2 regions of the Bradyrhizobium sp. USDA 3262 genome follow, and region 1 is predicted to be linked to the other one. Evidence: riboswitches for the same ligand, from Rfam matches in the RefSeq annotation. Region 1 holds a riboswitch; the other holds the start of a gene.
What was found. Region 1 has a riboswitch for S-adenosylmethionine ahead of ACVWYP_RS01820 (O-succinylhomoserine sulfhydrylase). Riboswitches for the same ligand answer to the same signal wherever they lie in the genome.
Positions count from the first base shown of each region.

Region 2: it holds a riboswitch for S-adenosylmethionine, as region 1 does, so the genes downstream of both, metX (homoserine O-acetyltransferase MetX) here and ACVWYP_RS01820 (O-succinylhomoserine sulfhydrylase) in region 1, are expected to answer to the same signal.

Region 1 is NZ_JBSSCT010000001.1:376,918-392,609, forward strand. It holds gene ACVWYP_RS01805 (MATE family efflux transporter) at 105-1,547, opposite strand; gene ACVWYP_RS01810 (hypothetical protein) at 1,677-2,726, opposite strand; gene ACVWYP_RS01815 (2'-deoxycytidine 5'-triphosphate deaminase) at 3,014-4,120, opposite strand; SAM riboswitch at 4,254-4,333, shown strand; gene ACVWYP_RS01820 (O-succinylhomoserine sulfhydrylase) at 4,411-5,604, shown strand; gene ACVWYP_RS01825 (SDR family NAD(P)-dependent oxidoreductase) at 6,051-6,824, opposite strand; gene pimD (pimeloyl-CoA dehydrogenase small subunit) at 6,953-8,098, opposite strand; gene pimC (pimeloyl-CoA dehydrogenase large subunit) at 8,259-9,449, opposite strand; gene ACVWYP_RS01840 (acetyl-CoA C-acyltransferase) at 9,617-10,804, opposite strand; gene pimA (dicarboxylate--CoA ligase PimA) at 10,801-12,519, opposite strand; gene ACVWYP_RS01850 (3-hydroxyacyl-CoA dehydrogenase NAD-binding domain-containing protein) at 12,662-14,758, opposite strand; gene ACVWYP_RS01855 (IclR family transcriptional regulator) at 14,939-15,692, shown strand, end outside.
Region 2 is NZ_JBSSCT010000001.1:70,961-86,652, forward strand. It holds rRNA gene ACVWYP_RS00365 (16S ribosomal RNA) at 1-695, opposite strand, end outside; gene ACVWYP_RS00370 (M23 family metallopeptidase) at 1,707-3,770, shown strand; gene ACVWYP_RS00375 (SPW repeat protein) at 3,875-4,237, shown strand; gene ACVWYP_RS00380 (hypothetical protein) at 4,332-4,598, shown strand; gene clpB (ATP-dependent chaperone ClpB) at 4,654-7,305, opposite strand; gene ACVWYP_RS00390 (helix-turn-helix domain-containing protein) at 7,497-8,060, opposite strand; gene ACVWYP_RS00395 (GNAT family N-acetyltransferase) at 8,118-8,633, shown strand; gene ACVWYP_RS00400 (MOSC domain-containing protein) at 8,689-9,480, shown strand; gene ACVWYP_RS00405 (TIGR02594 family protein) at 9,523-10,188, opposite strand; gene ACVWYP_RS00410 (alpha/beta fold hydrolase) at 10,420-11,292, shown strand; gene metW (methionine biosynthesis protein MetW) at 11,384-12,049, opposite strand; gene metX (homoserine O-acetyltransferase MetX) at 12,046-13,251, opposite strand; SAM riboswitch at 13,337-13,416, opposite strand; gene ACVWYP_RS00425 (chorismate mutase) at 13,591-14,454, shown strand; gene hisC (histidinol-phosphate transaminase) at 14,554-15,651, shown strand; gene ACVWYP_RS00435 (prephenate/arogenate dehydrogenase family protein) at 15,656-15,692, shown strand, end outside.

The sequences.
Region 1 (15,692 bases):
CACGAGCATGTTGAGGCATCGGGGCCGTGCATCCTTCGAGACGCGGCCAAGGGGCCGCTCCTCAGGATGACGGTGTGAGAGTCAGGGGATTGTGGAGCAGAGAGCTACGACAGCGCCGGCTGCGCCTCGGCGACCGGCGCCGATTTGCCCCAGCGCGTCAGGATCACGCTGAGACAGGACAGCACGCCGAGCACCCCCATCGAGGCGGCGGCGAGTGCGAAGAAGTTCTGCGCGCTTGCGTCATGCGTCGACAGCCACCAGCCGCCGGCGCCGATGAAGATCAGCCGCGCGGTCTGCGCCAGCACCGGACCCAGCACCTTCGCGGCGCCCTGCGAGGAGAAATACATCGACATCGCCAGGCCGATGAACGCGTACATCGGCGCGGCGGTCGAAAGATATTGGTGGCTGGTCGCCCGCACATGCGGATCATTGGTGAACAGATTGACCCAGAGGTCGGGGAAGACGGCGATGAAGCTGCCGACCACGCCGACCGCAAGGAACGACACCGTGCCAGCGGTCCAGGCGATGCGCCGGGCCCGCGCGACGCGCTCGGCGCCGACCGCCATGCCGATCATCGGCACCGAGGCGATGCCAACCGCAAACGCAACCGAGGTCAGCATGAATTCGAGCCGCGCGCCGATGCCGTAGCCGGCGAGCACCGCGGTGCCAAATTGCGCCAGCATGTGGGTGAAGATCGAGATCGTCAGAACCGATTGCAGCGGCGAGAAGCAGGACACTGCGCCGACCTTGAGGATGTCGATGAACATCGCCCATTGCACGCGCAGCCCCTTGAGCTTCGGCTTCACGCGGGCACGGCCCGAGAACAAATACCAGCCCATCACGCTGATGCTGATCGAATAGGCGATCAGCGAACCCGCGGCGACGCCACGCATGCCGAATTGCGGCACCGGGCCGAGCCCGAGCCCGAGCGTGCCGCCCAGAATGATCTGCCACACCGCCGACGACAGGATCATGGTCGACGGCAGCTTCATGTTGCCGGTGCCGCGCAGGATGCCGGCCATGGTATTCATCAGCCAGGGCAGGATCGCGCCGCCGAAGAACACCTGCGAATAGGCGATCGCCTGCGCCAGCACATTGCCGCGGCCGCCGAGCAATTCGAGCAGGCGCGGACCGAAGATCAGCATGCCCAGCATGAACGTCAAACCAAAGGTCAGGCCGATCAGCAGCGCATGCATCGCCAGCGTCGAGGCGCGCTCGATCTCGCCGGCACCGAGCGCACGCGCGATCGCGGATGCGACGCCGCCGCCCATCGCGCCGCCGGACATCGTCATGGTCAGGATCACGCAGGGAAACACCAGCGCCATCGCCGCAAGCGACTCGACGCCGAGCCGGCCGATATACGAAGTCTCCGCGATGACGACGCAGGTGCCGGCGGAGAGCGCGATCACGTTCGGCCAGGCGAGCCACAACAGCGTGCGCAGGATCGGCCCGTCGAGCAGCGCATTGCGCGCCGGCTTGGTCACCGGCGGCGGCAGCGGCCGCTCTTGTTCGTCGACAGGTATTTCGGCGAGGCCGAGATCGGACATTTCCACTCCCACGCGCGATCTGGGGAGCCGCGCCATGGTGTTTCCCTACCATGGCAATGGCGGAATCCACGTGCGCGGGACGCAAGGGGGGCCTGCGCGATTGCAGGTGAACCCGGATGAACCTTGGCGCTAGCCGATCGACCACACGAACGGTGCGCCGGCGGCACCATTCGGCTTCAGATGCACCGGAATATGCCGCCCGCAGCCGGCGGCCAGCCCTTCGAACAGGCCCGTCAGCACGCTGGCGCAGGCCGGATGATAGTCGGCGACGTCGGCCATCAGCTTCCAGCCGTGCTGGCGGATTTCGAACTGGCCCTCGGATTCGGTGATGTCAGCGACATCGTCCTGCGACTCGAAGAGAGTGCGCAGGAATGCGGCAAATTCCGTGGCACGGCCACGGCTCCCGCCGAGCGCCTGCGCGACCTCGTCATAATACTGCATGCCGATCAGTCTGCCGGTGAGATGCAGCAGATAGCTCGCATCCTCGGGGCCGAACACCTGCACGATGACCGGCGCGGCCGTCTTCACATATTCCATCGCGTAGTTGCGATAGGCCTTTTCCAGCCGCGGCTTCGGCCAGCTGTCGACCGGCAGCGCCGGCGCGGTTCTGGAATCGAACAGCGGCGCCTCGAGATGGCGCGCGAACACGAGGCGCTGATCGAGCTCGAGCGGATGATCGTATTCGCAGTAATAGCCCTCGAGCCCGTCCTGGCCGTCGACGCTCTGCTTGGTGCAGACGAAGCCGAGCCGCAAATCCCCGAGCGCGACGCCGTTGTTGGCGTGCCAGCCGCGCAGCATCGCGCGCGAGACCTCGCCGGGCACGCCGCAGATCGCCGTGCCCTTCCAGATCCAGCGCGGCGGCGGATAGCGGATCCAGGCCTTGCGATCCGTCTCATACATGTATTCGACATGCACGCCGCCGATCCAGTTGGAGAGGTAATGATATTGCGCGGCCGCGACCGCCGGTGGCAGGCCGTCGAGGCCGAGCTTCTTCAGGCCGGGCAGGAAGCGTTCCTGCTGCTGGCGGCGAAACACGCGGAAGACGAATTCCGCTGCATCAGCCGTGCCGCGCCGCGTGACCACGGTGAGGATCAGCCCGGTGAAGAAGGCGTGATAGAGATCGGCGACGCTGCGCCATTTGCGCCACTGCGTTTCTTGTGCGCTTTCGCCTGCGGTCATGTTCGCTCCCTGGCTCTTGTTGGCGAGGTCGAGCTCGCATGCGCAATCGTAGCCCGGATGCAGCGAAGCGCAATCCGGGGCGGCGCGTTGCAGCGGCGCGAATCCCGGATTTCGCTTCGCTCCATCCGGGCTACGGAATTAAGCGCGCGCGAAACGGAATTACACACTCGGTGTCATCGCCCGACTTGATCGGGCGATCCAGTATTCCAGAGCCGGTGTGACCGATCGAGAAGCCGCGGCGTACTGGATTCCCCGCTTTCGCGGGGAATGACAGCGGAGGAATTCCGCTACACGCGAAAATGTTTCGACAGCTTCAGGCCCTGCGCCTGATAGTTCGAGCCGATGCGCTGGCCGTACAGCGCGTCGGGACGCTCGAGCATCCGTTCATAGACGAGGCGGCCGACGATCTGGCCATGCTCGAGAATGAACGGCACCTCGCGCGAGCGCACCTCCAGCACGGCGCGCGCGCCCTTGCCGCCGGCGCCGGCATAGCCGAAACCGGGATCGAAGAAGCCGGCATAGTGGACGCGGAATTCGCCGACCAGCGGATCGAACGGCACCATCTCCGCAGCGTAGTCCGGCGGCACCTGCACCGCCTCTTTCGAAGCAAGGATGTAGAACTCGCCGGGATCGAGGATGAGGCTGCCGTCGGGCCGCGCCTTGATCGGCTCCCAGAAATCGTCGACCGCATAGCCGCCGCGACGATCGACATCGACCACGCCGGTGTGGCGCTTGGCGCGATAGCCGACAAAGCCGCCCGAGCTCTCGCCGGAGAGATCGACGGAAAGCGCAACGCCATCGGAGAGATCGGCATCGTCGATATCGACCAGCCGCTCGGCGGCATGCAGCGCATCGAGCTCGTCGGCGGTCAACGTCGCCTCGCCGATCCGGAAGCGGACCTGGCTGAGCCGCGAGCCCTCGCGCAGCAGCACGGGAAACGTCTTCGGGCTGATCTCGGCGTAGAGCGGGCCGTGATAGCCGGCGCCGATCATGTCAAAGCGGCGGGTGCCGTCGGCGATCACGCGGGTGAAGACGTCGAGCCGTCCGGTCGAACTCTTCGGGTTGGCCGCTGCCACGATCTCCGGCGGCAGCGCCAGGCTCTCCAGCAGCGGCACGATGTAGACGCAGTTGGTCTCCAGCACCGCGCCGTCGGACAGATCGATCTCGTGCAGCTTCAGCTGGTCGATCCGCTCGGCGACGGTGGCATCGGGTCCCGGCAGGAAGCTGGCGCGGACGCGGTAGGCGATGTCGCCAAGGCGCAGATCGAGGCTGGCCGGCTGGATCTGGCTCTCGACAAAGTCGTAGGCGGGCAGAATGAGGCCGGCCTCCGCCATCTCCGCGATCATGCGGTCGGGCAGGATTCCGTTGGATTCATCTTCCAGCGTGAACGACACGATGCGGTCCCTCGGCGATCCCTCGAGATGGCCCAAAATCATACTCCAGGCGGCCATCAAGCCCCAAAATATGGGCTTTTACGGGTTATCCGATGACCGTCTTGACGGAAAGGGCGCGAGGGAATATCAGCTGCACTTATCCCGTGGTGATTTGAGCCGGCCGGCTTGCAGCCACGTTAAATAAGTCGCTAAACAGGCCGGGGACAGTGTGATCCCGGCTTGTGGAGGTTGCTCCAGGCCGGTTTTTTTTGTGGCCAGTTTCCGAGGGAAATGGCCACTTCGGAGGTCACATGTCTGAATCTGAAGGTACCGCCCGCTTTCGTCCCGAAACCCGCCTCGTCCACGGCGGCACGCTGCGCTCGCAATTCGGGGAGACGTCGGAAGGGCTGTTTCTCACCCAGGGCTACGTCTACGACACCGCCGAGCAATGCGAGGCGCGCTTCAAGGGCCAGGACCCCGGCTTCATCTATTCGCGCTATTCCAACCCGACCATCGCGATGTTCGAGCGCCGCATGATCGAGCTCGAGGGCGCGGAAGCCGCGCGCTCGACCGCGACCGGCATGGCCGCGGTGACCACCGCGATCCTCGCGCCGCTGAAGGCCGGCGATCATGTGGTGGCCTCGAAGGCCCTGTTCGGCTCCTGCCTCTACGTGGTGCAGGACCTGTTGCCGCGCTACGGCATCGAGACGACGCTGGTCGACGGCCTCGATCTCGACCAGTGGCAGCGCGCATTGCGGCCGAACACCAAGACCTTCTTCCTGGAGAGCCCGACCAATCCGACGCTCGACGTGCTCGATATCGGCGCGATCGCAGAGATCGCGCATAGCGGCGGCGCCCGGCTGATCGTCGACAATGTGTTCGCGACGCCGATCTGGCAGAGCCCGCTGTCGCTCGGCGCCGACGTCGTGGTCTATTCCGCGACCAAGCATATCGACGGCCAGGGCCGCTGCCTCGGCGGCGTCATCCTGTCGTCGGAGGCCTTCATCGCCGAGCACATCCACAATTTCATGCGCCAGACCGGGCCGTCGCTGTCGCCGTTCAACGCCTGGGTGCTGCTGAAGGGGCTGGAGACGCTCGGCGTCCGCGTCCGCGCCCAGACCGAGAACGCGGCGAAGATCGCCGAGGCGCTGGCCAGGCATCCGAAGATCACGCGGCTGGTCTATCCGGGCCGCCCCGACCATCCGCAGGCCGAGACGGTGAAGAAGCAGATGGGCGCCGGCTCGACGCTGGTCGGCTTCGAGGTGAAGGACGGCAAGGCCGGCGCCTTCCGCTGCCTCAACGCGCTGAAGATCTCGCGCATCTCCAACAATCTCGGCGATGCCAAGAGCCTGGTCACGCATCCCGCGACCACGACGCATCAGCGCCTGGCGCCGGAGGCCCGCGCCGAGCTCGGTATCAGCGAAGGTTTTATTCGCTTCTCGGCCGGGCTCGAGCATCCCGACGACCTGATCGAGGATTTCGAGCGGGCGCTGGCGCAGGTTTAGGGCGAACAGAGAAGTCTGGAGAGTTCGGCGCCCTCTCCCGCTTGCGGCAGGGCTATCGCATATGCCCCTTGGCGACCGCGCAAGTGCTGGGCCTCGTGGTTCGAGACGCGCCGCAAGCGGCGCTCCTCACCATGAGGGTCTACTATTGTGCCGCAAAACAAGACCTCATCCTGAGGAGCCCGCCGAAGGCGGGCGTCTCGAAGGATGGCCACGAGGGCACCGCCACGAAATGCGATAGCCCTGCGCTTGCGGCGCAAGTGCTCGGCCTCGTGGTTCGAGACGCGCCGCAAGCGGCGCTCCTCACCATGAGGGTCTACTATTGTGCCGCAAAACAAGACCTCATCCTGAGGAGCCCGCCGAAGGCGGGCGTCTCGAAGGATGGCCACGAGGGCATCGCCACGATATGCGATAGCCCTGCGCTTGCGGGGAGGCGAAGGAACAGCCGCTTACGTCGCCGCCGTCGTGACGCCGCCGTCGACTACGATGGTCTGGCCGGTCATGAAGGTCGAGGCGTCGGAGGCGAGATAGGCTACCGCGCCGGCGATCTCGTCGGGCTCGCCGATGCGGCGGAGCGGCGTCGATGCGGTGCGGCGCTTCAGATTGTCCGGATCCTCCCACAGCGCGCGGGCGAAGTCGGTCTTCACCAGGCCGGGCGCCACGCAATTGACGCGCACGCCCTTCGGCCCCCACTCGCCGGCGAGGCTGCGGCACAGCGCGAAGTCGGCCGCCTTGGAGATGCCGTAGGCGCCGATCACCGTCGAGCCGCGCAGGCCGCCGATCGAGGAGATGATCACGACCGAGCCTTTGCCGCGCCCGGCCATCTGCGGAATGGTCTGCGAGCACAGCCAGATGTTGCTCTTGACGTTGGCGCCCATGATCTTGTCGAACGCCTCGTCCGTGATGTCGAGCAGCGGGCCGTAATACGGATTCACCGCGGCGTTGCAGACCAGGATGTCGATCTTGCCGTAGTGCTTGATGGTGCCCGAGACCAGCGCCTCGACCTCGTTGCGGCGTGAGATGTTGCAGGGGATGACGAGCGCATCGCCGCCCGCCTTCTTGATGCCGTCGGCGACTTCTTCGCAGGCGTCCGCCTTGCGCGAGGAGATCACGACCTTGGCGCCGAGTTTGGCCAGGAGCTCGGCCGAGGAGCGGCCGATGCCGCGGCTCGAGCCGGTGATGACCGCGACCTGGCCGGTGAGATCGAACGGGGTGTTTTTCATTGTTGTTGTTTCCCTGTTGTTGACGCGTCATTCCGGGATGCGCCGCAAGGCGCAGCGCCGGAATCCAGAGGTTGCGGCGCGAGATTCCGGGTTCTCTCTTCGCGAGCCCCGGAATGACGCCTGTGTGGTTACGCCAGCAGCCCGCCGCCCTCGCTGACGCGACGGAGGTGGTAGTCGGTGTCGCCGAGCGTGTTCTCGATCATGGTCAGCCGCTTGAAGTAGTGGCCGATCTTGGCCTCCATGGTCATGCCGATACCGCCATGAAGCTGGATCGACTGCTGGCCGACGAACTTCAAGGATTTGCCGACCTGCACCTTGGCGGCCGCGACTGCGGACGCACGCTCCCTGGCGTCGTCGAAGTCCGACGCCATGGTGGCGAACATCGACATGCTGCGGGCCTGCTCCAGCGCCACGAACATGTCGGCGGCACGGTGCTGCAGGCTCTGGAACGAGCCGATCGCAACGCCGAACTGCTTGCGGGTCTTGATGTACTCGACGGTCTCCTTCAGCGACTCGTCCATCGCGCCGACCGCTTCCGCGCACAGCGCAATGCGGGCTTCGTCGGCGACCCGCTCGATCAGCGGCAGGCCGTTCTCGGGATCGCCGATCGCAGCGTCAGCGCCGACCTCGACATTGGTGAAGCTGATGTCGGCCGCGTGCAGGCCGTCCTGGGTCGGATAACCCTTCCTGGTGACGCCCTTGGCATCCGCCGGAACCAGGAACACGCCGATGCCGGTCTTGTCGCGCTGGCCGCCCTTGGTGCGCGCGGTCACGATCAATGTGTCGGCGTTCTCGCCGTTGAGCACGACGAACTTCTCGCCGTCGATCACCCAGCCGGCGCCCTTCTTCTTGGCCGTGGTCACGACGTCGAAGAGATCGTAGCGCGAGTTCTTCTCGAGCTGGGCAAAGCCGAAGGTCCTGCTGCCGTCGATGATGCCGGGAATGTACTTGGCCTTCTGCTCGGCCGAGCCGCCATGGCGCAGGAAACCGCCGGCGACCACGATGGTGGCCAGATAAGGCTCGACCACCAGTGCCTTGCCGAGCGCTTCCATCACGATCATGGTCTCGACCGCGCCGGCACCGAAGCCGCCGTCGGTCTCCGCGAAGGGCAGACCAAGCAGGCCCTGCTCGGCGAGCTTGCCCCAGAGCGCCTTGCTCCAGCCGCCCTCCTCCTTCATGTACTTCTTGCGCGCATCGAAGTCGTAGGCATCCGCCAGCAACCCGTCGACGCTCTCCTTGAGAAGCCGCTGCTCCTCGGACAGATCAAAATCCATTTTACCATCTCTCCAAAATCACGCGGGCGCCTGCCCTGATCTCCACCCGTCATCCCCGCGTATGCGGGGATCCAGTACGCCGCGGCCCTCCTTGGGAATCACGACCGCCTCGGCGTACTGGGTCCCCCGCCTGCGCGGGGGACGACACCGAACTTGTGGCCTACAGTCCCAGCACGGCCTTGCTGATGATGTTGCGCTGGATCTCGTTGGAGCCGCCGTAGATCGAAACCTTGCGGTTGTTGAAGTAGCTCGGCGCGATCTGCGCGGTCCAATCCATGCTCTCGTTGGAGCCGGCATCGCCGTGCTCGTCATAGGGCGCGGCGAACGGGCCGATGATCTCCATCAAGAGCTCGGTCGTGGTCTGCTGGATCTCCGAGCCCTTGATCTTGAGCACCGAGGAGGCCGGATTGGGCTTGCCCTTGCCGTGCTTGCCCTCGTCGGCGACGACGCGGAGCTGGGTCAGCTCGAGCGCCTTGAGCTCGATCTCGCAGGCCGTGAGCTTCTCGCGGAACGCCGGATCCTCGATCACCGGACGGCCGCCGGCCTCGACCTTGGAGGCCAGCGCACGGATGCGGCGCAGCCGCTCCTTCGACACGCCGACCCGGGCGATGCCGGTACGCTCATTGCCGAGCAGGAATTTGGCGTAATCCCAGCCCTTGTTCTCTTCGCCGATCAGATTCTCGTAGGGCACCTCGACGTCGTCGAAGAACACTTCGTTGACCTCGTGGCCGCCGTCGATGGTCTGGATCGGGCGCACGGTGACGCCCTTCGACTTCATGCTGAACACGATGAAGGAGATTCCCATCTGCTTCTTCGCGGCCGGATCGGTGCGGCAGAGGCAGAAGATCATGTCGGCGTGCTGGGCGAGCGTGGTCCAGGTCTTCTGGCCGTTGATGATCCACTTGTCGCCACGGCGCTCGGCCTTGGTCTTCAGCGACGCAAGGTCGGACCCGGAGCCCGGCTCCGAGAAGCCCTGGCACCACCAGTCGTCGACATTGGCGATGCGCGGCAGATATTCCTTCTTCTGCTTCTCGTTGCCGAAGGTGTAGATCACCGGACCGACCATGCTGACGCCGAAGGCGAGCGGCTGCGGCGCGGGATAGGACTGCAGCTCCTCGTTGAAGATGTAGTGCTGCACGGTGCTCCAGCCGGTGCCGCCATATTCCTTCGGCCAGTGGGTGACGCCCCAGCCCTTCTTGTTGAGGATGCGCCACCAGGTGACCATCTCGTCCTTCGACAGATGGCGGCCTTCCTGCAGCTTGCGCCGGGTCTCCGGCGGCACGTTGTTCTTGAAGAACTCCCGCACCTCCTCGCGAAACGCTATCTCTTCCTTGGTGAAAGCGAGATCCATCGGATCCTCCTTTTGAGCGAAACCTAACGTCTTGTTTCGTTGTCGTCCTGGCGAAAGCCAGGACCCATTACCACCGGCCTTCGTTGTCCTGCGAAGGCGACTGCCGTCCGTGCCCCTTACCCCGGCCGCGGGGTATGGGTCCTGGCTTTCGCCAGGACGACGGTGAATTACTGCAACACCTCGAACAGGCCGGCCGCGCCCATGCCGCCACCGACGCACATGGTGACGACGGCGTATTTGGCCTTGCGGCGGCGACCCTCGATCAGCGCGTGGCCGGTGAGCCGCGCACCCGACATGCCGTAGGGATGGCCGACCGAGATCGCGCCGCCATTGACGTTGATCTTCTCCGGATCGATGCCGAGCTTGTCGCGGCAGTACAACACCTGCACCGCGAACGCCTCGTTGAGCTCCCAGAGATCGATGTCGTCGACCTTGAGGCCGTGGCGCTTCAGCAGCCGCGGCACCGCGAACACCGGGCCGATGCCCATCTCGTCCGGCTCGCAGCCGGCGGAGACGAAGCCGCGGAAGATGCCGAGCGGCTTCAGCCCGCGCCTGGCGGCTTCCTTGTCGCTCATGATCACGGAGGCGCTGGCGCCGTCCGAGAGCTGGCTGGCATTGCCGGCGGTGATGGTGAAGCCCTCGCCGCGCACCGGCTTGAGGCTGGCAAGCCCCTCGGCCGTCGTCTCCGGCCGCGGACCTTCATCCTGCGACAGCGTCACCTCCTTCATCGTGACGGCACCGGTCGCCTTGTCGGTGACCGCCATCATGGTGGTGATCGGCGCGAGCTCTTCCTTGAACTTGCCGCCCTGCTGCGCGGCCGCGGTGCGGCGCTGACTTTCGAGCCCATACTCGTCCTGCCTCTCGCGCGAGATGTTGTAGCGCTTGGCGACGATCTCGGCGGTGTCGATCATGGGCATGTAGACCTCGCCCTTGATCTTGAGCAGCGCCGGATCCTGGGCGTGGAAGGAGTTCATCTTGTCGTTCTGCACCAGCGAGATCGACTCACCGCCGCCGCCGACCGCGATCTCGACGCCGTCGAAGATCACCGAGCGCGCAGCAAGCGCAATCGCCTGCAGGCCGGAGGCGCACTGGCGGTCGATCGTGGTGCCGGCAACGCTCACCGGCAGCCCGGCGCGGAGCAGCGCCTTGCGCGCGATGTTGCCGCCGGTCGCGCCCTGCTGCATCGCCGCGCCCATCACCACGTCCTCGATCTCCTTCGGATCGACCTTGGCGCGCGCCACAGCCTCGCCGATCGCGTGCCCGAGCAAGGTCGCGCCTTCGGTGACGTTGAGCGCGCCGCGATAGGCCTTGCCGATCGGCGTGCGGGCGGTGGAGACGATAACGGCGTCGGTCATGAGCGGGATCCTGATGCAGTCTGCTGTGGTTTGGATTGAGATGTCTCGGTTTGAGCAGTCTTGGTTTGAGAAGGCCCGGGCTGCTGCTGCCGCAATTCGTGACGCGACAGCTTTCCGACCGGGGTGCGCGGCAGCTCGTCGACGAACTCGAGCGCTGTCGGCAGTTCATGCTTGCCGACCTTGCCGGTGAGGAACGCGCGCAGCTCGTCGATCGAGAACGCCGGCGGCCCGTCGCGCAGCTTGATGAAGGCCTTTGCCGCCTCGCCGCGGTAATCGTCGGGAATGCCGATCACGATCACCTCCTGCACGGCGGGATGGGTGTAGATCGCCTGCTCGATCATCTGCGGATAGACGTTAAAGCCGCCGGAGATGATCATGTCCTTCTTGCGGTCGACCAGATAGAAATAGCCGTCGGCATCCATGTAGCCGATGTCGCCGGTGAGGAAGCGGTCGCCGACGAAAGCCTCCGCGGTCTCCGCCAGCCTGTTCCAGTAGCCCTTGGTGACGTTCGGGCCGCGGATGCGGATCTCGCCGACCTCGCCAACCGGCATCACCCTGGTGGAATCCTCCAGCGACACCACGTCCATCTCGATGCCGGGCAGCATCAAGCCGATCGAGCCCGGTTTCTCCGGCCCCTCCTTGGGATGGCCGGTGCCGGGCGAGCAGGTCTCGGTCATGCCCCAGCCGCTCTTCAGCTTCATCCCGACGCGGCGCTCGAAGATCTTCGCGACCTCCACCGGCAGCGGCGCGCCGCCGGAGCCGGCGACAACCAGCGAAGAGAGATCGCGCTTGTCGAGATCGGGCAGCGAAGCGATCGCGATCCACATCGTCGGCACGCCGGGAAACACCGTCGCGCGCTTGACCTCGATGTCGCGCATGACAGCCTCGACATCGAAGCGCTGGTGCAGCGAGATCAGATGGCCGCGCCGGATCGCCGACAGCAGCACGACGGTCAGCGCGTAGATGTGAAACAGCGGCAGCACGCAGATCACGCGTTCGATCGCATTGCGTTCGAGCCGCCCGGGCTTGCCCCAGACATCGTAGATCGACACCGCCGCGGTGAGATTGCCATGGCTGAGCATGGCGCCCTTGGGCAGGCCCGTGGTGCCGCCGGTATATTGCAGCAGCGCGACGTCCTCGACGTCGACCGCCGGCCATTGCGACGGCCTGGTCGCGCCGTCGATAAACTGGCGATGCGTGATGACAGCAGGATTGTCGGGCAGCGCGGTTTGCGGCGTGCCGACCTTGCCCCAATTGTCGTCCTCGCAGACGATCAGACGGTCGAGCAGACCCTTGGCGAGGAATTTCAGCGCGGTCGGCAACAGCGCCGACAGATTGCTGGTGACCAGCACCCGCGCGCCGGAATCGGACAGCTTGTGCGACAGCGCGATCTCGCCGTCGAGCGGCGACAGATGCACGACGCGGGCGCCGGCCTTCAGCGCGCCGAAGAAATTGATCGGATGGTCAGGCGAATTGCCGAGGAACAGCGCGACCGACGTGCCCTTGCCGTAGCCGGCCCGCATGAAGGCCGCGGCGGCGGTCTCGACCAGGGCCTCCAGCTCGGCGTAGCTGATCGGCCGGTCGCGGAATTCGAGCACCGGACGCGCGCCGAACTCGGCGGCGGCGCTCGAGAGCAGGTCCGGCAGCGTGCCGCGCGTGATCTCGTCGCTCCACTGCACGCCCTTGGGATAATATTGTTCGCCGGGATAGGTCATGAAAACCAGACTCTGGAAACTGTCATTCCGGGGCACGCGCAGCGTGAACCTAAGATGCGCAATTGCGCATCGGGGAATCTCGAGATTCCGGGTCTGCGCCTTACGGCGCATCCCGGAATGACACGTGGTTACGGTCGGCCAATCACGCCGCCTTCGACGGCGCGGCGAGCGAGGCGAAGGTCTTGCCCTCGTCGGCGAGCTTCTTGAGCAGCGGCGCCGGCTCGAGCGAGGGATCGTTGGTCTCCTTGGCGTAGAAGGCCAGGCGATCGGCGATGTGCTTGAGGCCGACGGTGTCGGCCCAGAACATCGGACCGCCGCGATAGATCGGCCAGCCATAGCCATAGAGCCAGACCACGTCGATATCCGACGGCCGCGCCGCGATGCCCTCGGCGAGGATCTTCGCGCCTTCGTTGATCATCGGGTACATCATGCGCTCGAGGATCTCGTCGTCGCTGACGACGCGCTTCTTGCGGCCGAGGCGCGCCAGCGTCTCGTCGATCAGCTTCTCGACCTCCGGATCGGGCAGCGCCGCGCGCGAGCCCTGCTCGTACTTGTAGTAGCCCTTGCCGGTCTTCTGGCCGAAGCGGCCGGCCTCGCAGAGCGCGTCGGCGATCTCCGACTTGATGCCGCGGTCCTTGCGCGAGCGCCAGCCGATATCGAGACCGGCGAGATCGCCCATCGCGAACGGGCCCATCGGCATGCCGAACTTCGTCACCACGGCGTCGACCTGCTGCGGCAGGGCGCCTTCGAACAGCAGCTTCTCGGACTGCTTGCCGCGCTGCGCCAGCATGCGGTTGCCGACGAAGCCGTCGCAGACGCCGACCACGGCCGGCACCTTGGCGATCTTGCGGGCGATCGAGACGGCGGTGACCAGCGCGTCCGGCGCGGTCTTGTCGGCGCGCACGATCTCGCACAGCTTCATGACGTTGGCCGGCGAGAAGAAGTGCATGCCGAGCACGTCCTGCGGACGCTTGGTCGACTGCGCGATCTCGTCGATGTTGAGATAGGAGGTGTTGGAGGCCAGCACCGCGCCCGGCTTGGCATACTGGTCGAGCTTGCCGAACACTTCCTTTTTGACCGCCATGGTCTCGAACACCGCCTCGATCACGAGATCGGCGTCGCCGACGTTCTCGATGCCGACGACACCGTTGATCAGCGCCATGCGCTTGGCGGGCGCGTCCGCCGGGATGCCACCGCGCGCGGCGGTCGCCTCGTAGTTCTTCTGCATGATGCCCATGCCGCGCTTGAGCTGCTCCTCGCCGGTCTCGATCAGGGTGACCGGGATGCCGGCATTGGCGAACGACATCGCGATGCCGCCGCCCATGGTGCCGGCGCCGAGGATGGCGACGCGCGCCACGTTGCGGCCCTTGGTGCCCTCGGGGACACCGGAGATCTTGGCGGCTTCGCGCTCGGCGAAGAACGCGTAGCGCTGTGCCTTGGACTGGTCGCCGTTCATCAGCTTGAGGAAGCCCTCGCGCTCCTTCTTCAGGCCCTCGTCGAACGGCAGGTCGATCGCGGCGCCGACGGCATCCGCCGCGGCGAACGGTGCCTCGAGGCCGCGCGACTTCTTGGTCAGCGCAGCGACCGCATTGGTGAAGATCGAACGATCGGCCTTGGCCGCGGCGAGCTTAGAGTCGTCATCGCGCAGCTTGCGCAGCGGACGCTTCTCGGCGACCACCTTGCGCGCAAATGCCTCACCGCCCGAGGCCGGTCCCTCGACGATCTCCTCGATCAGGCCGGCCTTCAGCGCCGCGTCCGCGCCGATCGGATCGCCGCCGACGATCATCTTGACCGCGAGCTCGGGACCGACCGCGCGCGGCAGGCGCTGGGTTCCGCCCGCGCCGGGCAGCAGGCCGAGCTTCACTTCGGGCAGACCGAGCTTGGCGTCCTTGGTGGCGACACGGTAATGGCAGGCCAGCGCGACCTCAAGGCCGCCGCCGAGCGCGGTGCCGTGGATCGCGGCCACGATCGGCTTCGGCGAACTCTCCATCAGGCTCAGCACTTCGGCGAGCCCGGGCGGCTTCGGCGGCTTGCCGAATTCGGTGATGTCGGCGCCGGCGATGAAGGTGCGGCCGGCGCAGGTCAGCACGATGCCCTGAACCTGCGCGTCATCGATCGCGCTCTTGATGCACTCGAAAATGCCGCCGCGCACCGCGGCGCTCAGCGCATTCACGGGCGGACTGTTAACCGTGACGACGGCAATATTGTCATGACGTTCGAGCTTGACGACTTCACTCACCGGGACTCTCCCTGGATGTTTGTTCTTGGACTTGTGTTGAGTAGCTGCACGACTTGCGTCGAGCCGCTACGATTAGACCAATTTCGCACTGCGAAATTTAATTCCACATCTTGACATGGAGGGTTATTTTGAAGCACGTGCCTTGTCAACGAGCATGACAAGGGCAGGGCAAGGATAGGGATGAAGCGCGCTAGCAAGAAAGCCGCGACCGATCGCAATTTCGTCGTCGCGCTTTCCCGCGGACTGGACGTCCTGCGCGCATTCCAACCCAATGACGGGCTGCTCGGCAATCAGGAGATTGCCGCCCGCACCAAGTTACCGAAGCCAACCATTTCCCGGCTGACCTACACGCTCACCAAGCTGGGATACCTTACACCTGTACCGAAGTTCGAGAAGTACCAGCTCGCGCCGTCGGCGATGGCACTCGGCTACGCCGCGCTCGCCAATCTCGGCGTTCGGCATTTGTCCGAGCCCTATCGAGAAGAAGTGATGCGCGCGACCGGCGGCGCAGTCGCGGTCGGCGGCCGCGACCGCCACAGCATGATCTATTTCGGCCAGAGCCGGAACGGCCTGGCGCTCGGCGTACAACTCGACGTCGGCTCGCGGGTGCCGATCGCAACCACGGCGATGGGACGTGCCTATATTTGGGCATTGCCGCCCGACGAGCGTGCGGCTTTACTGCGCGAGCTGCGCGATCACTACGGCAGCCGCTGGGCCAAGATGCGCGACGGCATCGAGCGCTCCGGCGAGACGGTCGCGAAGCACGGCTTCACGATGTCCGCAGGCGACTGGCAGAACGACGTCGCCGCGGTCGGCGTTGCATTGAGATTGAACGACGGAACCGGTCCTTACGCCTTCAATTGCGGCGCGCCGGCATTCCGCTTCACGGAAGACAGATTGCTCAACGACATTGGACCTCGTCTTGTGGCGATGG
Region 2 (15,692 bases), 310 kb from region 1:
GTATCGGGCCAGTGAGCCGCCTTCGCCACTGGTGTTCTTGCGAATATCTACGAATTTCACCTCTACACTCGCAGTTCCACTCACCTCTCCCGAACTCAAGATCTTCAGTATCAAAGGCAGTTCTGGAGTTGAGCTCCAGGATTTCACCCCTGACTTAAAGACCCGCCTACGCACCCTTTACGCCCAGTGATTCCGAGCAACGCTAGCCCCCTTCGTATTACCGCGGCTGCTGGCACGAAGTTAGCCGGGGCTTATTCTTGCGGTACCGTCATTATCTTCCCGCACAAAAGAGCTTTACAACCCTAGGGCCTTCATCACTCACGCGGCATGGCTGGATCAGGCTTGCGCCCATTGTCCAATATTCCCCACTGCTGCCTCCCGTAGGAGTTTGGGCCGTGTCTCAGTCCCAATGTGGCTGATCATCCTCTCAGACCAGCTACTGATCGTCGCCTTGGTGAGCCATTACCTCACCAACTAGCTAATCAGACGCGGGCCGATCTTTCGGCGATAAATCTTTCCCCGTAAGGGCTTATCCGGTATTAGCTGAAGTTTCCCTCAGTTGTTCCGAACCAAAAGGTACGTTCCCACGCGTTACTCACCCGTCTGCCGCTGACATATTGCTATGCCCGCTCGACTTGCATGTGTTAAGCCTGCCGCCAGCGTTCGCTCTGAGCCAGGATCAAACTCTCAAGTTGGACTTGAACTTTGAACCGGCTGATCACAACGTTTGACGAGGTCCCACCATTCTTCACCGGCCGAAACCGGCGAGCTGCTGACGATTCACATCGTGTGCAGCGATGGTGTAACCTTTAAAACGTGTACCGCCGAAGTCTTTCGTCCACCCTCAGAAAGTCGAAAGCCGAAGCTTTCGAGTATTCCGAGAGACGCAAGGACTCCGCCGTCCACGTTTCTCTTTCTTCATCTTTACTTGTCAAACAGCCCGGGATCTGGCGATCCCACACCCTTAGAGGGTGGTTCTACCCTTCACCGACCGACGGTGAACCCCAACCGATTGATGTCGGCTGTTGTGTCACTCATCTAAGTGAGGAGCATCAGAGGCGCGTTCGCTCGCCTTGGTCAGTGACCCGGCGGCGCCGCGCTCAGTGGTTGGTTTATAGTCCCCACCCCTCGGGATTGTCAACGGCCATTGTCAACAAATCGTCGCACGCCCAAATCGCTTGTGCAGTGCGAAGAAATTCTCGTGCTTTCCGTGGCTTAGGTCGGAGGTAAAAATTCGTCACCCAGCCCTCGCCGCAAAAAACTTCAAAAAAAGTTTGTCGCCGGGGAGCCCGCGAGGCCCTCCAAAACGGGTTCCAACCGCCCTCGGGCCGGGCGGCGGGCATCGACCTGCTTTCAGGGTGCAGCTTTTCCACCTCAAATGCCGCACTTGAGCCACAATCCTGCGACGTTCTGGCTATAACGAATGCATTGAACCGCTCGTAACCTGTGGGGGCACGGGTGGTTTTTCTGGGGGACCAGGCGATTTTCTCCAAGAACCCGTCGCCTCTTCTCCATCGCGGTCGAGCAACATCGAGAGATCTGCACACCATTGACGTTCGAGATCGCGGCTAGCTAATGGCCATCGGCTTCTCGAATTCGATGCGTGTGGCTCGCCACACTGCCGAGATCCCTCTTCACGGGATCAAGGTGGGGACAAGGACGAGCAGAGGTCGATCGCAGTTGCTGGAATTTGGGGGGATGCAGGGTTGAGCCAACGGGCGTCACGCGGAAGCGGCATTGGGCGCGAGACCGGGATGATCGATCTCGGTCACGAACCGCCGCTTTCGGTCGACGGCACCGAGGCTGCGGTGATCGATCGCCGCCGCGTCTCCGTTCAATGGTTCAGCGGCACCATTCTGACTGGACTATGTGGCGCGGCCCTGATCGGCGGCGCCGTTTTTGCGTCGCTCGATGGCGAGATGACCTTCGCCAAGGTGCCGGAGCGCGTTGAAGGCGCGCTGCGCGGCGCCTTCAACGGCAATGATCGCGTCGTCAGCCTGCACAAGGGCGACCGCCTGCCGCCGCCCAGCGAATCCTCCGCCTCCCGCAGCCTGGTGCGCGTGTCGACCGTGACCCGCGTCGGCAATCGCGACGTGATGCGGGTGCGGCCCTTCATCCGAATTTCCGGCAATCTCTCGATGACCACGAGCGATCTGTCGGCCAAAATACCGGCATTCAACGCGCAGCGTCTGCTGACCGATGTCGGCTCCGACACGCCGGCGGCGGCCGAGGATCCGAATGCCGCGGCCGAGCCCGACGCCGAGGTCTCGTTCGTCACCAAGGATCTCGGCTCCGTGCTGCCGAAGGCCAAGCTCGCCGCCGTCGTTGCGCTCGACGACGTGCTGATGCGGGTCCGCGACGCCGCCAACTGGCGCGGCTCCGGCGGCTCGGTGCGCTACGCTTCACTTGCCAATGCTGCAGCTGACGCGAGTGGTGCCGGCCCCGACATGAGGATGGCCTACGCCACCGAGGGCAACACCTCCGATCCCTATGCCGGCTTCGAGACCCGCGTGGTGCCGGAGAACGTCACCCTGCTGCCGAAGACCAAAGAGCAGGTCACCGGCGGCAATCCGGTCGGTGAACGGGTTCACCTCGTCAAGAAGGGCGACAGCATCACCTCGATCCTGCGCGATCAGGGCGCAACGCCCGACGAGGCGAAGGCGATCGCCGCAACGCTCGGCCCGCGCGGCCGCGAGGGCGGCCTGAAGGAAGGCCAGAAGGTCCGAATCCTGATGGCGCCGGCCGCTCCCGGACCGAATGTCAGGCTGCAGCCCTATCGGGTGATCGTCGCCAACGAATCCATTATCGAGGCCGTCGCCGCGCTGTCCGATCTCGGCAAATACGTTGCCGTCGACGTGCAGAGCATGAACACGGTCACCGAGACCGCCGACAATTCCAGCGACGATGACGAGGATGATGGCAGCGGCGTGCGGCTCTATCAGAGCATTTACGAGACCGCGCTGCGCAACAAGGTGCCGCCGACCGTCATCGAAGACATGGTCAAGATCTACTCCTATGACGTCGATTTCCAACGCAAGGTACAGCCCGGCGACTCGTTCGACGTGTTCTTTGCCGGCGAGGACGAGGGCGTCACCAGCACCGAAAAGACCGAAGTGCTCTACGCCGCGCTGACCGTGGGCGGCGAAACCAAGAAATACTACCGATTCCAGAGCTCGGACGACGGCCTCGTCGACTACTATGACGAGACCGGCAAGAGCGCGAAGAAGTTCCTGGTGCGCAAGCCGGTCAACAACGCGATCATGCGTTCGGGCTTCGGCGGCCGCCGCCACCCGATCCTCGGCTATGTGAAGATGCACACCGGCGTCGACTGGGCCACCGCCTACGGCACGCCGATCTTCGCGTCCGGCAACGGCGTGCTCGAGAAGGTCGGATACGAGGGCGGTTACGGCAAATATATCCGCATGAAGCATGCCAATGGCTATGAGACGGCCTACGGCCACATGTCGGCCTTCGCCAAGGGCATGGAGATCGGCAAGAAGGTGCGGCAGGGCCAGGTGATCGGCTTCGTCGGCTCGACCGGCCAGTCGACCGGCCCGCACGTCCACTACGAAATCCTGGTCAACGGCCGATTCGTCGACCCGATGCGCGTGAAGCTGCCGCGCGGCCGTTCGCTCGAAGGCCCGATGCTGGCGAACTTCGAGAAGGAGCGCGACCGGATCGAGGCCCAGATGTCCAGCCGCGGCAGCTCGCGAATCGTCTCGGACGCCACCAGTTCCACGTCGCAGACCCGCTCCATCACCAACCGCTGATGATGCGATAGGGCGCCAGTTCCATCAGATTTCGCCCGTGAGATGGGAACCCGAACGGCGACCATCCAGTTGATTCGTCAGTGAAACCTTCAATGGAGGGTGTCATGGAGAACTGGACGAACGCAAAACTGTGCGATGTCGCCAACCTGATCCTCGGTGCGATTCTCTTCCTATCGCCGTGGCTGTTCAAGTTCGACGCCGGAACGGTTTCCACCAACGCCTACATCGTCGGCCTCGCGATGGCGGTCCTTGCGATCGCCGCGCTCGCGGCATTCGCGGTCTGGGAGGAGTGGCTGAACCTCATCGTCGGGCTTTGGGCGCTGGTCTCGCCCTGGGTCCTGGGTTTCCAGGGAATGACCACCGCGACGACCGTGCACGTGGTGATCGGCATCGCCGTCGCGGTCCTTGCGGCGATCGAGCTCTGGGCGATGTCCCAGCATCCGCCTCGGCTCACGACGCACAGCTGAGGCCTTGAACTGATCCATCCCTACCCGCTGGCGCGGATCGCCGGCGGGGAGGGTTTGGTTGCGCTCAACGAAGATATGCACAAGGATTTGCACCATGACCCAGCTCACCCGCGACGATGTGCTGAAGGCCGTCGGCCACACCGACGACGTCACGATTGCCAGGATCATTGCGTCGGGAGCAACCATCACCGAGCTTGCCGAGGCGCAGGCCTGGCTCGCCAATGACGAACCGCTGATCAATGCCGGCAGGCCGCTGGCCACCGGCCGTGCCCGCGAACTGGTCGATATCCTTTCCGAGCTCGAGTCGGCCGAGGACGACGAGCCCGCCAGCCCTTCGCCGCCGATCGTCCCGCAGGAGTGATTCGCAAATGAAGATCCTCCCCGCGACCTGCGGGGAGGATTCTGGTGTTGCGCCGTCAGTTCAGCTTGCGCTTCGAGACCGGGGCCTCGAACTGCACGATCTCGGCGGTCTTGGGCACCTGACCGTTGAAGGTCAACACGTTGCCCTTCTCCGAGATCACGACGTGATCGCCGTCCTTGACCTCGCCGGCGAGGATCATCTCGGCCAGCGGATCCTGCACGCTGCGCTGGATCACCCGCTTCAGCGGGCGGGCGCCGTAAGCCGGATCCCAGCCCTTCTCCGCGAGCCAGTCCCGCGCCTTGGCGTCCAGCGTGAGCTCGATCTTGCGATCCTCGAGCAGCTTCGTCAGTCGCGCGAACTGGATCTCGACGATGCGGCCCATCTCGCTCTTCTGCAGGCGGTGGAACAGGATGATCTCGTCGATGCGGTTCAGGAATTCCGGCCTGAAATGCGCCCGCACGACGCCCATCACCTGATCGCGGACCGCCGCGGTGTCCTCGCCTTCCGGCTGATTCACCAGGAACTCCGAACCGAGGTTCGAGGTCATGATGATCAGCGTGTTGCGGAAGTCGACGGTGCGGCCCTGACCATCGGTCAGGCGGCCGTCATCGAGCACCTGCAACAGCACGTTGAAGACGTCGGGATGCGCCTTCTCGATCTCGTCGAACAGCACAACCTGGTAGGGCCGGCGCCGCACGGCTTCGGTCAGGGCACCGCCCTCGTCGTAGCCGACATAGCCGGGAGGCGCGCCGATCAACCGCGAGACCGAGTGCTTCTCCATGAACTCGGACATGTCGAGGCGGACCATCGCGGTCTCGTCGTTGAACAGGTCAGCGGCGAGCGCCTTGGTCAGCTCGGTCTTGCCGACGCCGGTGGGGCCTAAGAACATGAACGAGCCGGTCGGCCGGTTCGGATCCTGCAGGCCCGCGCGGGCACGGCGCACGGCGGTTGCCACCGCACGCACGGCTTCGGCCTGGCCGACGACGCGCCTGGCGAGACTGTCCTCCATTTTCAGGAGCTTGTCCTTTTCGCCCTCGAGCATCTTGTCGACCGGCACGCCGGTCCAGCGCGAGACGACCTGCGCGATGTGGTTGGCGGTGACCGCCTCCTCCATCATCTCGCCGCCGTTCTGCTTGCCGCTTTCGCTTGCCTCGATATCGGCGAGCTTCTTTTCCAGCTCGGGAATCCGGCCATAGGCCAGTTCGCCCGCCTTCTGGAATTCGCCGCGACGCTGCGCATTGGCAAGCTCGACGCGGAGCGCATCGAGTTCGCTCTTCAGCTTCTGGGCATTGGAGAGCTTGTTCTTCTCCGCGCTCCAGCGCGCCGTCAGCGCCGTCGACCGCTCCTCGAGCCCGGCGAGCTCCTTCTCCAGGGTCTGCAGGCGGCTCCTGGAGCCGGCATCGTTCTCCTTCTTCAGCGCCTCCTGCTCGATCTTCAGCCGGATGATGTCGCGATCCAGCGAATCGAGCTCTTCCGGCTTGGAATCGACCTGCATCTTCAGCCGCGCCGCCGCCTCGTCCATCAGGTCGATGGCCTTGTCGGGCAGGAAGCGGTCGGTGATGTAGCGGTTCGACAGCGTGGTCGCGGCCACCAGCGCGGAGTCGGTGATTCGCACGCCGTGATGCTGCTCGTACTTGTCCTTCAGGCCGCGCAGGATCGAGATGGTGTCCTCGACCGTCGGCTCGCTGACATAGATCGGCTGGAACCGGCGGGCCAGCGCGGCATCCTTCTCGACATGCTTGCGGTACTCGTCGAGCGTGGTCGCACCGATACAGTGCAGCTCGCCGCGCGCGAGCGCCGGCTTCAACAGGTTGGACGCGTCCATCGCGCCGTCGGTCTTGCCGGCGCCGATCAGCGTGTGCATCTCGTCGATGAACAGGATGATGCCGCCCTCGGCGGTCGAGACCTCCTGCAGGACGGACTTCAGCCGCTCCTCGAACTCGCCGCGATATTTCGCGCCGGCGATCAGGGCGCCCATGTCGAGCGACAGCAGCTTCTTGTCCTTCAGGCTCTCCGGCACGTCGCCGTTGAGGATGCGCAGCGCCAGGCCCTCGACGATGGCGGTCTTGCCGACGCCGGGCTCACCGATCAGGACGGGATTGTTCTTGGTCCGCCGCGACAGCACCTGGATGGTACGGCGAATCTCCTCGTCGCGGCCGATCACCGGGTCGAGCTTGCCGTCGCGCGCAGCCTGGGTCAGGTCGCGGGCATATTTCTTCAGCGCGTCGTAGGCGTTCTCGGCGGTCGCACTGTCAGCGGTGCGGCCCTTGCGCAGCGCTTCGATCGCCGCGTTCAGGTTCTGCGCCGTGATGCCGCCCTTGCTCAGGATGGAGGCGGCCTCGCTGCCCTTCTCAAGCGTGAGCCCGAGCAGCAGCCGCTCGACGGTGACAAAACTGTCGCCGGCCTTGTCGGCAGCCTTTTCCGCCGCATCGAAGGCACGCGCCAGTTCCGGCGACAGGTAGACCTGCCCGGCACCATTGCCCGAGACCTTCGGCAGCTTGTTCAGCGCCTCTTCGGTCGCTTTCAGGATTGCTCTGGAATTACCGCCAGCACGGTCGATCAGACCGCCGGCGAGCCCCTCATTGTCGTCCAGCAGCACCTTCAACAGATGCAACGGCGAGAACTGCTGGTGACCGTCGCGCATTGCGAGCGATTGGGCAGACTGGATGAATCCGCGCGCGCGCTCGGTGTACTTCTCAATGTTCATTCGTTTTCCCTCGGCCTGCCATCGTCACCCATTCAGGCATGACAACGGCATCTTCATTGGGTTTCCGCGGGCCGCGTTGACGTTCCTCAACCAGCCTCTGGTCGTCGCCATCATTTTTCAGGCTTGCCGCAGATGTGGGCACTTGGTTCCAAAACGGAAGAGCCGCAGCCTGCGATTTCGCCCGATGAAGCTCAGCGCCGCACGATGGCGACAAGGTAGCGGCAAGGCTGAGCCGTTTCGTTACGGAAGACGATGTCCGACGGCGGGCCTAGCTCGACGCGGTCACCCGCAGCGAGCTCGTGGCGCTCCGCCCCTTCCATCAAAGTGAGGCGGCCGCTGATCACCCACACCACCTGGCGGACCAGGTGATAGGCGCTGGCAGGGAAGCCGGCTTCCTGCCTTGCAGGCAGCTCGATCTCCACCAGCTCCAGCGGATTGGCCGGATGCAGGAACACCTGCCGCCGCAGATAGGCGGCCTTCGGATCGCGCCAGACCGGCTGATCCTTGGCCCGCTGCAGGCGGGAATTGTGTGAGGCAACCTCGAACAGCGCGGCCATGGTGAGGCCATAGGCGGTGGCGATCCGCGACAGCGTCGCCGCCGTCGGGCTTGCCTCCGCCCGCTCGATCTTGCTCAGCATGGCCTTGGACACGCCTGCCCGTCCGGCGAGGTCCGCCAGCGACCAGCCGCGGCCCTCCCGTTCGGCGCGAACCCGCCGCCCGAGAGCCTCATCGGCCTTGTCCTCTATAATTGACATACCGTCTTATATAGTAGACGATGGGGTCCGTTCAAGAGGCCCGTCAAGGAACCACCGATGATTATCCGCCCCGCCACCGAGCAGGACATCCCTGCGATTACCGCGATCTTCAATGAGGCGGTCGCCAACTCGAACGCGATCTGGACGGAGAAGCAGGATTCCGATGCCGAGCGGCTGGCGTGGATGAAGGCACGGCTGGCACTGGGTTACCCGGTGCTGGTCGCCGTCGAAGGGATGACGGTGCTCGGCTACGGCACGTTCGGCGATTTCCGGGCCTTTCCGGGCTACCGCTACAGCGTCGAGCACAGCGTCTATATCCATGCCGATCATCGCGGCCGCGGCCTCGGCCGCGTCATTGTCGACGAGCTGATCGCTGCGGCCACCGCGCTCGGCAAGCACGTCATGATCGCCGGCATCGACGGCGGCAATCCGGCCTCGCTCCGGCTGCACGCGCAGGCCGGCTTCGTCGAGGTTGCCCGGATGCCGGAGGTCGGACGCAAGTTCGGCCGCTGGCTCGATCTCGTGTTCATGCAGCGCCTGCTGGACACTGCTGGAGCGGCGCGCGCCGACTAGTACCTTCCCGCGGCCGGCAGTTCTCCTCGCCCGCCAAACAGGCTAGAGCGAGCGGATGGACAACGCACAGCTCTCCTCCGCCAGGATCACCGGCATCTACCGCTACCCCGTCAAGGGCCTCACGCCCGAGCCGCTGCCGCACGCAGAGCTCAAGGCCGGCGAGACGATCCGCTCCGATCGCCGCTATGCGATCGAGAACGGCCCGAGCGGCTTCGATCCCTCGGCGCCGAAGTGGCTGCCGAAGCCGCATTTCCTGATGCTGCAGCGGGACGAGTGGCTGGCGCCGCTGCGCGCCCAGTTCGACGATGACAGCCATGTGCTGACGCTGCGCCGGGATGGCGCGATGGTGGCCCAGGGCGACCTCGAGACCGCGGAAGGCCGGGCGGCCATCGAGCGCTATTTCGCCGACCGTCACACCGGCCAGATCAAGGGACCGCCCAAGGTGCTGGTCAGCCCGGGCCACAGTTTCTCCGACGTGCCGCGCAAGGTGGTCTCGATCATCAACCTGGCCAGCCTGCGGGCGATCGAGGAGATGGTGCAGGCGCCGGTCCATCCGCTGCGCTTCCGCGCCAATCTCTATGTCGAGGGCTGGCCGGCCTGGCATGAAGCCAGCCTGCTCGACCAGGCCATCGCGATCGGCAGCGCACGGGCCAGGGTGGTGAAGCGCATCACCCGCTGCGCCGCGGTCAATGTCGATCCCGATACCGGCGCGCGCGACCTCTCGGTGCCGAACACGCTGATGCAGCGCTTCGGCAACAATGAATGCGGCATCTACGCCGAGATCATCAGCGATGGCGGCGCCGCCGTCGGCGACACGATTGCCGCCGAGGGACCTGTCGCGTCGTAGGCCGGGCAAGGCGCATACGCGCCCTGCCCCGCTTTCGACGCGTCAGTTCGTCGGCATCACATAGGCGTAGATCCGGCCGCGCGAGACCGGCGTCTCGCGGACGCGGTGGCCGCTGTTGCCCGAGATCATGGTCGGATTGCCCTTGGCATCGACGCCGGTGATGATGCCGACATGGCCGCCGCCGCGGCGGCTCATCACGGCGATGGCGCCGACCTGCGGTCCCGAAACGCGCGTACCGTATTTGGCGAACGAGCTCGCCATGTCGGAGCCGGTGCCGCGATGGCCGGTGTGCTGCAGCACCATGTTCATGAAGCGTGCGCACCACAGGCTGGAGCGGTCGGTCGGATTGCCGCCGAGATAGCGGCGCGCCTCGGCCACGATGCCGGACGAGCCGAAGCCACCTGCCGCGCTGACGCCGCCGGTGTTGGGCACGGGGTCAGCGCTGCCGGGCAACGGCGCTGCGTTGGTTTCGACGATCCCGCCCGGCTGCGCGAGCGCGCGGCGCTCGGCGCGCGATAGCCGCGCGGTGTGCCGATAGTGATGGCGGGCATAATGACGCGCGTGATGGCCGGCATGGGCCGAATGCGCGTGACGTGAGTGGTGCGGACGGGCGGATGCCGGAGCGGCGGAGATCACGGCGAGAGTGAGCGAACACAGAGCCAGCGCCAAAACACGAAGCGACCGGCGACACGCAAGCAACTGAACCATACTTCACTAGATCCTCTGTAACGCCCCCCAACTCCCCGTCGCGTTCCCGGGGGAACGCGACGGTGGTTTTGAAAATCGGGATGGCGCGAGGAAGATTTCATGCGGCGCAGCGGGAACCATTTCTGGGTCATTCCGCGATGATTCGATGACGAGAAAGGAACCGGAACTGCCGCATTGCGGCCCTGAAAATTAACTGCAAATCTGGACGCGGCCAACGAGAGGAGAATTTCAATGCCCTACGCCACGACGAAAGATCATGTCCGCCTCCATTTCGAAGAGGCCGGCAGCGGAACCCCGATCATCTTCCTGCACGAGTTTGCCGCCGATCACACCAATTGGGAGCCGCAGATGCGCTACTTCGCGCGCGGCCACCGCTGCATCGCCTATTCGGCGCGCGGCTACACGCCGTCCGACGTGCCGCCGAGCGCCGACGTCTACACCTACCAGCACTTCTCTACCGACGCGCTCGCGGTGCTCGATCATCTCGGCATCGCCAGGGCGCATTTCGTCGGGCTCTCGATGGGCTCCTATTCGTCGCTACAGATCGCGCTCAACGCGCCGGAGCGCGCGCTGTCGATGACGCTGGCCGCGGTCGGCTCCGGCTCGAGCCTCGAGCATCTCGATGCCTTCCGCGCGCAGTGCCGAGCCAATGCCGAGCAATACGAGAGCATCGGCGCGGTCGAGGTCGCCAAGGTGACGCGCGAGGCGCCGAGCCGGATTCCGTTCCTGGTCAAGGACCCGCGCGGCCACGCCGACTTCTACGCCGCGCTCGCCCGCCACGACGCCAGGGGCTCGGCCAACACGATGCGCAGCTTTCAGGGCGGCAGGCCCTCGATCTACACCATGACCGACGCGATCAAGCGCGCCGCGACGCCGGCGCTGATCCTATGCGGCGACGAGGACGACAATTGCATCGCGCCCAGCATGTTCCTGAAGCAGCATCTGCCGGCCGCCGGTCTCTCGTTCTTCCCGAAGTCGGGTCACGTGCTCAACCTCGAGGAGCCGGCGCTGTTCAACGAGATGGTCGAGCGCTTCATCGCGCTGGTCGAGGCCGGCCGCTGGCCGGTACGCGATCCGCGGTCGCTGGTGGCGGCGCCGGTGTAGTCCTGTCATTCCGGGGCGCTGCGCAGCATCGAACCCGGAATCTCGAGATTCCGGGTTCACGCTTCGCGTGCCCCGGAATGACGCCATGACGTCACTTCCCCTGCCCACCCCGGCTGAGCAGGAACACGCCCTGCTCGCCGAACATGTTCCACACCCACCACGGCAGGTTGAGCGGCACCGGGCGGCCGTAGAGATCGAGCGCCACCGCGCGCTCCATCTTGACGTTGATCTCCTCGCACAGCTGCACGAAATCCTTGATGGTGCAGAAATGGATGTTCGAGGTGTCGTACCAGCTCGCCGGCAAATTCTCCGTGCGCGGCATGTGGCCGCCGATCAGGAGCTGCAGCCGCATCTTCCAGAACCCGAAATTCGGGAACGAGACGATGGCGCGCTGGCCGATGCGCAGCAGATTTTCCAGCACCACCTTGGGCTGCCGCGTCGCCTGCAAGGTCTGCGACAGGATCACGTAATCGAACGCATCGTCGGGATAGTTGACGAGATCGGTGTCGGCATCGCCCTGCACCACGGCGAGCCCCTTGGCGACGCAGCCGTTGACGCCCTCGCGTGACAGCTCGATTCCGCGGCCGTCGATGCCGCGGCTCTCCAACAGCTGCAGCAATTCGCCATCGCCGCAGCCGACATCGAGCACGCGCGAGCCCGGCCGCACCATGTCGGCGACCAGGAGATGATCGGTGCGATGGCCGCCGGTCCGCTCCGGCGCGATACCCGGCAAGGGCAATGTCTGCTGCATGCTCATGACTGGCCGTCGTCCTTCAGTCCGCGCGCCTTGCCTGCGGCCAGCAGGAAGGCGCGGGAGATGTCGAGGAATTCGGGTACGTCGAGCAGGAAGGCGTCGTGCCCCCTGTCGGTCTCGATCTCGGCGAACGACACCCGCGCGCTCGACGCGTTCAGCGCATGCACCAGCGCGCGCGATTCCGCGGTCGGAAACAGCCAGTCGCTGGTGAACGACACCACGCAGAACCGCGTCTTGATGCCGGTGAACGCCTTCGCCAGCACGCCGTTGTGGTCGGCGGCGATGTCGAAATAGTCCATCGCGCGGGTCAGATAGAGATAGGAATTGGCGTCGAAGCGCTCGACAAAGGACGAGCCCTGGTAGCGCAGATAGCTCTCGACCTGGAAATCCGCATCGAACGAGAAGGTCGGCAGCTCGCGGTCCTGCATCCGCCGTCCGAACTTGCGGTGCAGCGCGGCGTCCGAGAGATAGGTGATGTGCGCGGCCATCCGCGCCACGGCGAGCCCGCGATGCGGATGGGTTTCCTCGTCGACATAGCGGCCGCCGCGCCAGTCCGGATCGGCCATCACGGCCTGGCGGCCGAGCTCGTGGAACGCGATGTTCTGCGCCGAGTGGCGCGTCGAGCAGGCGATCGCGAGCGTCGAGAACACGCGCTCCGGATAGGCCGCGGTCCATTGCAAGACCTGCATGCCGCCCATCGAGCCGCCGACCACGCAGAACAGCGTTGTGATGCCGAGGCGATCGATCAGCATCGCCTGTGCGCGCACCATGTCGGGGATGGTGATGATCGGGAAATCGAGTCCCCACACCTTGCCGGTCGCGGGGTTCAGCGACGCAGGGCCGGTCGAGCCCATGCAGCCGCCGATCACATTGGAGCAGATGATGAAGTATTTATCGGGATCGATCGGCCGGCCGATGCCGACCATGGTCTCCCACCAGCCGGGCTTGCCGGTGACGGGATGGATGTTGTTGACATGCTGATCGCCGGTCAGCGCGTGGCAGACCAGGATCGCGTTGGAGCGGTCGGCATTGAGCTCGCCATAGGTCTGGTAGGCGATCTGGAACGGTGCGAGATCGACGCCGCAATCGAGCTTGAGCGGCTGGTCCATCCCGAACTTCGCCACCAGTGACGACGGATGGTCGGCCTCATGGGCGCGATCATCGCTCGGGGTTTGTGGGCTCGGTATCGGACGCACGTTGCTCATCTAGGCGACCCTGCCTCCGCGCGGGAGGGCTCGACGGACCTCAGGCCAATAAAAAACCCGGCCTGAACAAAGGTTCGGCCGGGAGCTAATAAGGTCCCCGGCCTGTTTAGCGAGTTGTTTAACGTGGCTGCAAGCCGGCCGGCTCAAATGACCACGGGACGCAGGGAACGTAGTCCCCACGCCCCCCGGCGTCAAGACAGCCTTGCCCACGGCCAATTGGTTAACCGAATGCGCAAGGCACGCCTGCGACGTTTCTCTTTGCTTTCGCGGCCCGTCTTTCCTAATCAGGGACCCTGTCCGACGCGGCAACGGGCCGCCCCGACGACAAGGTTTGAGAGCATGTCCAACCCACCCCCGTCGCCGCCCTCGCTGCAGGAGCTGCGCAAGGAAATCGATGCGATCGACGAGCAGGTTCACCGCCTGTTGATGGCGCGCGGCGACATCATCGACCGTCTGATCCAGGTCAAGAAGACCCAGGAGGTCGGCTCGGCGTTCCGCCCGGCGCGCGAAGCCAGCATGATGCGCGAACTGGTGCGGCGTCATCGCGGCATCCTGCCGCTCGACACCATCGAGAGCATCTGGCGCGTCATCATCTCGACCTTCACCTATGTGCAGGCGCCGTTCGCGGTGCATGCCGATGTTTCCGTGGGCGAGTCGGCCATGCGCGACTCGGCGCGGTTTCACTTCGGCTTCGTGGTGCCTTACGTCTCGCATTTCAGCGCACAGGCCGCGGTCGAGGCGGTGGCGAAGTCGAAGGGCGACCTCGCGCTGGTCTCCGCGATCGCAAGCCGTACGCCGTGGTGGAATGCGCTCGAGGCCAGTGGCGCGCCGAAGATCATCGCGCGGTTGCCGTTCCTCGAACGCGCCGACCATCCCGCCGCGCTGCCGGTGTTCGTGATCTCGCGGGTCGCCGACGACGCCATGGTCACCGAAGTGCAGACCTGGAGCGTGCGCGTCTCCGGCTGGAACGCCGATGTCGCCCGCGCGCTGGCGCCGCTCGCCGAGATCGTCGCGGTCCCGGACACCGCCTTCGACGGCGCGGCGCTCCTGGTCTCGGTCACCGGGCAAGACCTGACTAACAAGGGTTTCGAGGCCATCAAGCTCGCCCTGATCCAGGCCGGCGCCTCGGTGCGCTCGTCGGCCCTCGTCGGCAGCCACGCAACGCGCTATACGGTGCCCTCTAACGGATCGGCCAGGACCTGAAGCAAGAGCCGGCCGCCCGTCCAGGTTTTTGTTTTGACGCGTTTTCTTCACGCGAACCGGTATCCACTTCGCTCGAAAACGCTCTGTTCGGAGTTGATGATGTCCCGCCCCGTGCCGAACCCCGGCATCCTCGATATTGCGCCCTACACGCCCGGCAAGAGCCCGGTGCCGGAACCGGGCCGCAAGGTGTTCAAGCTGTCCGCCAACGAGACGCCGTTCGGTCCGTCTCCGAAGGCGATCGCGGCCTACAAGGCCGCGGCTGACCATCTCGAGGACTATCCGGAGGGCACCTCGCGCGTGCTGCGCGAGGCGATCGGCCGCGCCTACGGGCTCGATCCCGACCGCATCATCTGCGGCGCCGGCTCCGACGAGATCCTCAATCTCTTGGCGCACACCTATCTCGCGCCCGGCGACGAGGCGATCTCGACCACCCACGGCTTCCTGGTCTACCCGATCGCCACCATGGCGAACGGCGCCAGGAACGTGATCGCGGCCGAGACCAATTTCACCGCCGACGTCGACACCATCCTCAAGGTGGTGACGCCGCGCACGAAACTGGTCTGGCTCGCCAACCCGAACAATCCGACCGGCACCTATATCCCGTTCGACGAGGTCAAGCGGCTGCGCGCCGCGCTGCCGTCGCATGTGCTGCTGGTGCTCGATGCCGCCTATGCCGACTACGTCTCGCGCAACGACTACGAGCTCGGCATCGAGCTGGTCGCGACCACGGACAACACGGTGGTGACGCACACCTTCTCGAAGATCCACGGCCTTGCCGCGCTGCGGATCGGCTGGATGTTCGGGCCCGCGCATATCGTCGATGCCTGCAACCGCATCCGCGGTCCGTTCAACGTCACGACGCCGGCGATGCTGGCGGCGGTGGCGGCGATCGAGGACACGGCGCATGTGCAGATGTCGCGGAGCCACACCGAACAATGGCGCAACTGGCTGACCGAGGAGATCGGCAAGCTCGGGCTGAAGGTGACACCGAGCGTCGCCAATTTCGTGCTGATCCATTTCCCGACCGACAAGGGCAAGACCGCGGCGGAAGCCGACGCCTATCTCACACGGCGCGGCCTCGTGCTGCGCGCACTAAACAATTACAAGCTGCCGCATGCGCTGCGCATGACCATTGGCACCGAGGAGGCCAACCGCCTCGTGGTCGAGGGACTGCGCGACTTCCTGGCCGGAAAGTGACATCGTGACCACCGCCCCGCTCTTCAAACGCATCGCGCTGA